Regions from separate parts of the Streptomyces sp. NBC_00234 genome, predicted to be linked through region 2. Evidence: riboswitches for the same ligand, from Rfam matches in the RefSeq annotation. Region 2 holds a riboswitch; the other holds the start of a gene.
What was found. A riboswitch is a leader RNA that binds a small molecule or an ion and turns the genes downstream of it on or off. The one in region 2 is predicted to bind glycine.

Region 1 (3,400 bases), 4.5 Mb from region 2:
AACTCACCCTGCGAGCCGGCGTTCGGCTGGATGGAGACGGCGTCGTAGCCCGTGACCTCGGCCAGGCGCTCCTCCAGCTCGCGGATCAGGGTCAGGAAGCCCTGGGCCTGCTCGGCCGGCGCGAAGGGGTGCAGCGCGCCGAACTCGGGCCAGGTGATCGACTCCATCTCCGTGGTCGCGTTCAGCTTCATCGTGCAGGAGCCGAGCGGGATCATGCCGCGGTCCAGCGCGTAGTCGCGGTCGGCCAGCTTGCGCAGGTAGCGCAGCATCGCCGTCTCGGAACGGTGCTGGTGGAACACGGGGTGGGAAAGGATCGAGTCGGTGCGCAGCAGCCCCTCGGGCAGCGTGTCGGCGGCGACCTCGTCCAGCGCCTCGACGTCGCCGTCGGTGCCGAAGGCGGCCCAGACAGCGGCGACCTGCGTACGGGTCGTGGTCTCGTCGCAGGCGAGGGAGACCAGGTCGCCGTCGACGAGCCGCAGGTTCACACCGCGCTCACGGGCCTCCGAGACGATCTCCGCGGCCTTGCCGGGAACCCGCACGGTGATCGTGTCGAAGTAGGAACCGTGCACCACGTCGACACCGGCGGACCGCAGGCCCTCGGCGAGGATCGTGGCGTAGCGGTGCGTGCGCCGGGCGATCGTCCGCAGCCCGTCGGGGCCGTGGTAGACGGCGTACATGCCGGCCATCACGGCGAGCAGCACCTGAGCGGTACAGATGTTGCTGGTGGCCTTCTCCCGGCGGATGTGCTGCTCGCGGGTCTGGAGGGCCAGGCGGTACGCCTTGTTGCCGTCGGCGTCCACGGAGACACCGACCAGACGGCCGGGCAGGGAGCGGGCGAACTTCTCGCGTACGGCCATGAAGCCGGCGTGCGGTCCGCCGAAGCCCATCGGCACGCCGAAGCGCTGCGTGGTGCCGACCGCGATGTCCGCGCCCAGCTCGCCGGGCGAGGTGAGCAGGGTCAGGGCCAGCAGGTCGGCGGCGACGGTCACGATCGCGCCGAGCTCGTGGGCCTGCTCGATGACGGGCTTGATGTCCCGGACGGCTCCGGAGGCACCCGGGTACTGGAGCAGCACACCGAAGACACCGCGCTCGGCGGCTTCCGCGGGAATGCCCTCGGAGAGGTCGGCCACGAGGACCTCGACTCCGGTCGGCTCCGCACGGGTCTCTATCACCGCGATCGTCTGCGGCAGGGTGTCCGCGTCGACCAGGAAGACGCCGTTCTTCACCTTGCCGACGCGCCGCGCCAGCGCCATGGCCTCGGCGGCGGCGGTGCCCTCGTCGAGCAGGGAGGCGCCCGAGGTCGGCAGCCCGGTCAGCTCGGCGACCATGGTCTGGAAGTTGAGGAGCGCCTCGAGGCGGCCCTGGGAGATCTCCGGCTGGTACGGGGTGTACGCCGTGTACCAGGCCGGGTTCTCCATGACGTTGCGGAGGATCACCGGCGGGGTGAAGGTGCCGTAGTAGCCGAGCCCGATCATCGGGGCCAGCACCTGGTTGCGGTCGGCGAGGGAGCGCAGCTCGGCCAGCACCTCGGCCTCGGTGCGGGCGGCGGGGAGGTTCAGCGCCTCCGCACTCCTGATCACGTCGGGCACCGCGGCGGCGGTGAGCTCGTCGAGGGAGCCGTAGCCGACCTGGGCGAGCATCTTCGCCTGGGCCTCGCCATCGGGCCCGATGTGGCGCTGCTCGAAGGGAATGCCCTGCTCCAGCTGGGAGAGCGGAGTGCGACGGGGGGTCATGATGGAGGCCTCCTGGTCTGTCACGACCTGCGAGGGGCACCACGGCGTGGGTGCCCGAACGGCCTCCCCCTCTGTCATCTCAACCTGAGAGCTTCACCGGTATCCCAGGGGTACCGGCTTTCACCGTCGGTGAGGAAGGGTCCCGCGCCGGCATGTGCCCGTGCGAGTCCCGTCCTGCTTTCCAGAGTGACCTCAACCGTGCGGTACGGGGGCCTGAGAGATTCCGGGGAGGATTTGCTCCTTCGGCGCCTCCGGGTTCTCACCGGAGGACTCTCCCGCACGGGGTCAGCAGCCACTGCCAGCGTACCAGCGGGCACACCCCGGCCGTCTCGAGTGGCCGCCGCCCCCGATCTGCACTTTCGTAGTGCTTGTGGAGTAATAGGGGAACCACCCTCAGTTGTTGCGACCAGTGGGAGGCACCGTGCAGACCGATATCGATCCGCGCAGCCTGATCGGCCGCAAGGCATTCGACCGCAAGGGCGCCAAGATCGGAACGGTGGATGAGGTCTATCTCGACGACGCGACCGGGGTTCCCGAGTGGGCGGCCGTTCGTACCGGGCTGTTCAGCAGGGACGCCTTCGTCCCGCTGGAACCGAGCGAGTTCGTCGACGACGCGCTGCGCATCCCCTTCGACCGCGCGTTGATCAAGGACGCGCCGGACTTCGGCGTCGGCAGGCATCTCTCACCGGAACAGGAGCTCCAGCTCTACCGCCACTACGGCCTGGACTCGCCGCCGCCCGAGGAAACCGGCCCGGACCGGGACTTCGGCAGGCTGGCCGGCCAGGAGGAGTAGTCCACCGGGTCCCTCACCAGCGGCAGCGGCTCGGCCGGCTGCAGCTCCGGGTCGTCGATCCGGAACGTGCGCACCCGGCCCGGGGCGTCGCCCGGCTCCTCGAACCGCACGGTAACCCGGCCCACGCCGCTCCCCTGGACCCACCCGTGGCCGTACGTCCCGTGCTGCACGTCGTGTCCCGCCGGCCAGCGCCGCGCGGCGAGCTGCTCGGGGGTCTCCTCGGCGACATCGCCGGGATCCTCCGCCGGTTCCTCGTCGGCTCCGGTCCCGGTCGCCGCCTCGGACCCCGAGGCGGCGCTGAGCACGTCCGCGGCCTGCGCGAACAGATCCTCCTGGGTGAAGTCCGCCAGCCCCGTGACGCCCACTCCGAGCAGCCGTACGCCGCCGGTGGTGTCGACGGCCTCCAGCAGCCGCGCGGCGGCCTCCCTGACGACCGTGGGGTCATCCGTGGGGCCCCGCAGGGTCTCGGAGCGGGTGAGCGTCGAGAAGTCGTAGCGCCGCACCTTGAGCACGACGGTCCGCCCCGACCGCTCCGCGGCCCTCAGCCGCCGCACACACCGGTCGGCGAGCCGTTCCACCTCGGTCCTGACGCGCACCCGGTCGTGCAGGTCCACATCGAAGGTGTCCTCGACCGACACGGACTTGGCATCGCGCTCCGCCACCACGGGCCGGTCGTCGTACCCGAGCGCCATGAGGTGCAGCGAGGCCCCGTGCGCCTTTCCCAGCAGCCGTACGAGCTCCGCCTCGCCGGCATCGGCCAGGTCGCGGACGGTGGTCATCCCGGCCCGTCGCAGATGGTCTCCGGTGGCCGGCCCGACACCCGGCAGGATGCGCACGGACATGGGTGCGAGCAGCTCCCGTTCGGTACCCGGCT
Region 2 (3,400 bases):
CTGCGGGGGCAGCCCGCGGGCGAACTCGCGCGCGGGCGCGACGGCGAAGGAGAGGTGGGTGCCGACGCACAGCAGGAACTGGGCCTCGGAGCTGTACACGGGGACGTACGCGGCGCCGCCGATGTCCATCATCGGCAGATCGAGGTCCGCGCTGGCGGTGCTGCCGCCGTTGGGCAGCGGCACCCAGACCTGACTGCGGCCGAGAACCTCGATCAGCCGGCCGCCCGCATCCGGCACGTCGAGGGAGGCCACCAGTACTTCTTCGAGCTCGTTGGCCGGCCAGCCGTGGTGCGGCTGCGTCTCGAAAGGCGCCGGATTGTCCACTGGTCCCCTGTTCCCTTCTCGTCATGCACTGCGGCAGCGATGGTAGACGAGCCGAGGGGCTCCGGGCCGGGGCCCTACGGGCGCGCGAAGGAGATCCGGTCGAGCGCGTCGACCGCCTCACGGTCCAGCAGGACGGCCGAGGCGCATCCCACGGGCAGCAGGCCGGTCTCCGTGTCGCGCATCAGCCGGCCGACGGAGCGCCGGTGGCGGGCGAAGGCGTACCCGGAGACTCCGCGTCCGCGCTCGAGCTGGCCCTCCCTGGCCACCTCGGGGGTGACGTCGAGCAGGACGAGGTGCAGGATGCGGCCCCGCCGTCTGGCGTGCCGGGCCAGCCAGCGCCGCACCCAGGTCTGCGTACCGCAGTCGTGGACCACGACGGACTCGCCGGAGCGCAGGGTCTGCCAGAGCCCGGTGTAGTGCGCGAGCCGGACGAGGGGCCGGTAGAGGGCGTACGGCAGTAAACCGGGCAGGGCGCGGGCCCAGCGGTCCCTGGTGTCCTGGGAGTCGATGGCCCGGTCCGACACCGCGCGGCGGATCAGCGTCGACTTGCCGCTGCCGGGCAGCCCGGAGACGACCACCACATCACCCGCGGCGAAGTCCAGGCTGCGCGGGCTGCGCCCGTCCCGGCTGCGCAGATCGCGCACGACGGGTGCGTGCGTGCCCAGCGTCTCGCGGACGGGCACCGCCTGCTGCGGCGGCACCGCGCCGTGCGCGACCCCTGCGGTCGTCGCGTAACGCTGCAACGTCATCGCCTCCCCCTGTCCGGTGACCCACATCTGCCCAAGAAGTGTAAAGAAAAGGTAATGCGGCACAAGCGGCTCACCGGCCCGTATCCGTAGGGACCGGACGCCCCACTCTCCCGCATGCCGTGCGATGATGACCCCGCCAACTGCATACCGGCCGTTTGAATCCGCGCGGGAGAGTTCCGGACACTGTGTGTGCCGGGCGCCGAAGGAGCAAGTTCCTCCCTTGAATCTCTCAGGCCCCGTACCGCGTGGATGAGGCAGATCTGAAAAGCGAGCCGTTCCGCGGCTCCACCCAAGGTGCAAGCCGACCTCTGTGGGGACTGACCCCCTTCAGGGCCTCTCGGCGAACCTCTCAGGTTCCGATGACAGATGGGGAGGGATCGTCCTCTGTCGTCATGCCCTGGAGCCATATCCATGAGCACTGCCCCGAGCAATGCCCCCCGCCATACCGCGCTGGACGCCCTGCACCGTTCGCTGGGCGCGACCATGACCGACTTCGCGGGCTGGGACATGCCGCTGCGCTACGCCAGTGAGCGCGACGAGCACAACGCCGTACGTACGAAGGCCGGTCTCTTCGACCTGTCGCACATGGGCGAGATCACGGTCACGGGCCCGCAGGCCGTCGACCTCCTGAACCACGCGCTCGTCGGCAACATCGGCACGGTCGGCCTCGGCCGCGCCCGCTACACCATGATCTGCCGCGAGGACGGCGGCATCCTGGACGACCTGATCGTCTACCGCCTGGGCGAGACCGAGTACATGGTCGTCGCGAACGCGGGCAACGCGCAGATCGTCCTCGACGCGATCACCGAGCGCGCCGCCGGCTTCGACGCCGTCGTGCGGGACGACCGCGACGCGTACGCGCTGATCGCCGTCCAGGGCCCGGAGTCCCCCGGCATCCTCAAGTCCGTCACGGACGCCGACCTCGACGGACTCAAGTACTACGCCGGCCTGCCCGGCACCGTCGCCGGCGTCCCCGCGCTGATCGCCCGTACCGGCTATACCGGCGAGGACGGCTTCGAGCTCTTCGTCGCCCCCGAGCACGCCGAGCAGCTGTGGAAGGCCCTCACCGAGGCCGGCGCCCCCGTCGGCCTGATCCCGTGCGGGCTCTCCTGCCGCGACACGCTGCGCCTGGAGGCGGGCATGCCGCTGTACGGGCACGAGCTGACCACCGCGCTGACCCCGTTCGACGCCGGTCTCGGCCGGGTGGTGAAGTTCGAGAAGGAGGGCGACTTCGTCGGGCGCGAGGCGCTGCAGGCCGCCGCCGAGCGCGCCGAGATCGCTCCGCCGCGCAAGCTCGTCGGCCTGGTCGCCGAGGGCCGCCGGGTCCCCCGCGCCGGCTTCGAGGTCGTCGCCGACGGCAAGGTCGTCGGCGAGGTCACCTCCGGTGCCCCGTCGCCCACGCTGGGCAAGCCGATCGCGATGGCGTACGTGGACGCGGCGCACGCCGCGCCCGGCACGACGGGCGTCGGTGTCGACATCCGCGGCACCCACGAGCCGTACGAGGTCGTGGCCCTGCCGTTCTACAAGCGCCAGAAGTGACATCCGGGACATCCCGGCGTCCCCGACGTGACGCAGTCGCGTCTCACACCGTAAGACCACCGTTCATCAGCACTCCCCCGCGTACAGGAGAATTCAGGTCATGAGCAACCCCCAGCAGCTGCGGTACAGCAAGGAGCACGAGTGGCTGTCGGCCGTCGAGGACGGTGTGGCCACGATCGGTATCACCGAGTTCGCCGCCAACGCGCTCGGCGATGTCGTCTACGCCCAGCTCCCCGAGGTCGGTGACACGGTGACCGCGGGCGAGACCTGCGGCGAGCTGGAGTCGACCAAGTCCGTCAGCGACCTGTACTCGCCGGTCACCGGTGAGGTCACCGCGGCGAACCAGGACGTCGTGGACGACCCGTCGCTGGTGAACTCCGCTCCCTTCGAGGGCGGCTGGCTGTTCAAGGTACGCGTCGCGGACGAGCCGGAGGACCTGCTCTCCGCCGCCGAGTACACCGAGTTCTCCGGCAACTGAGACCCAAGGGATCCCCTGATGTCGCTTCTCAACTCCTCCCTCCACGAGCTGGACCCGGACGTCGCCGCCGCCGTCGACGCCGAGCTCCACCGTCAGCAGTCCACCCTCGAAATGATCGCCTCGGAGAACTTCGCTCCGGTCGCGGTCATGGAGGCGCAGGGCTCCGTCCTCACCAACAAGTACGCCGAGGGCTACCCGGGCCGCCGTTACTACGGTGGCTGCGAGCACGTCGACGTCGTCGAGCAGATCGCGATCGACCGCATCAAGGCGCTCTTCGGCGCCGAGGCCGCGAACGTCCAGCCGCACTCGG

Region 1: another riboswitch for glycine. It lies ahead of gcvP (aminomethyl-transferring glycine dehydrogenase); the one in region 2 lies ahead of gcvT (glycine cleavage system aminomethyltransferase GcvT).

Annotation. Positions count from the first base shown of each region.
Region 1 covers NZ_CP108101.1:1,224,455-1,227,854, forward strand. The annotation lists gene gcvP (aminomethyl-transferring glycine dehydrogenase) at 1-1,733, opposite strand, end outside; glycine riboswitch at 1,925-2,021, opposite strand; gene OG230_RS05185 (PRC-barrel domain-containing protein) at 2,155-2,526, shown strand; gene OG230_RS05190 (DNA polymerase IV) at 2,448-3,400, opposite strand, start outside.
Region 2 covers NZ_CP108101.1:5,683,864-5,687,263, reverse strand. The annotation lists gene OG230_RS25130 (enhanced serine sensitivity protein SseB) at 1-324, opposite strand, end outside; gene OG230_RS25125 (AAA family ATPase) at 399-1,073, opposite strand; glycine riboswitch at 1,230-1,327, shown strand; gene gcvT (glycine cleavage system aminomethyltransferase GcvT) at 1,485-2,612, shown strand; gene gcvH (glycine cleavage system protein GcvH) at 2,713-3,090, shown strand; gene glyA (serine hydroxymethyltransferase) at 3,109-3,400, shown strand, end outside.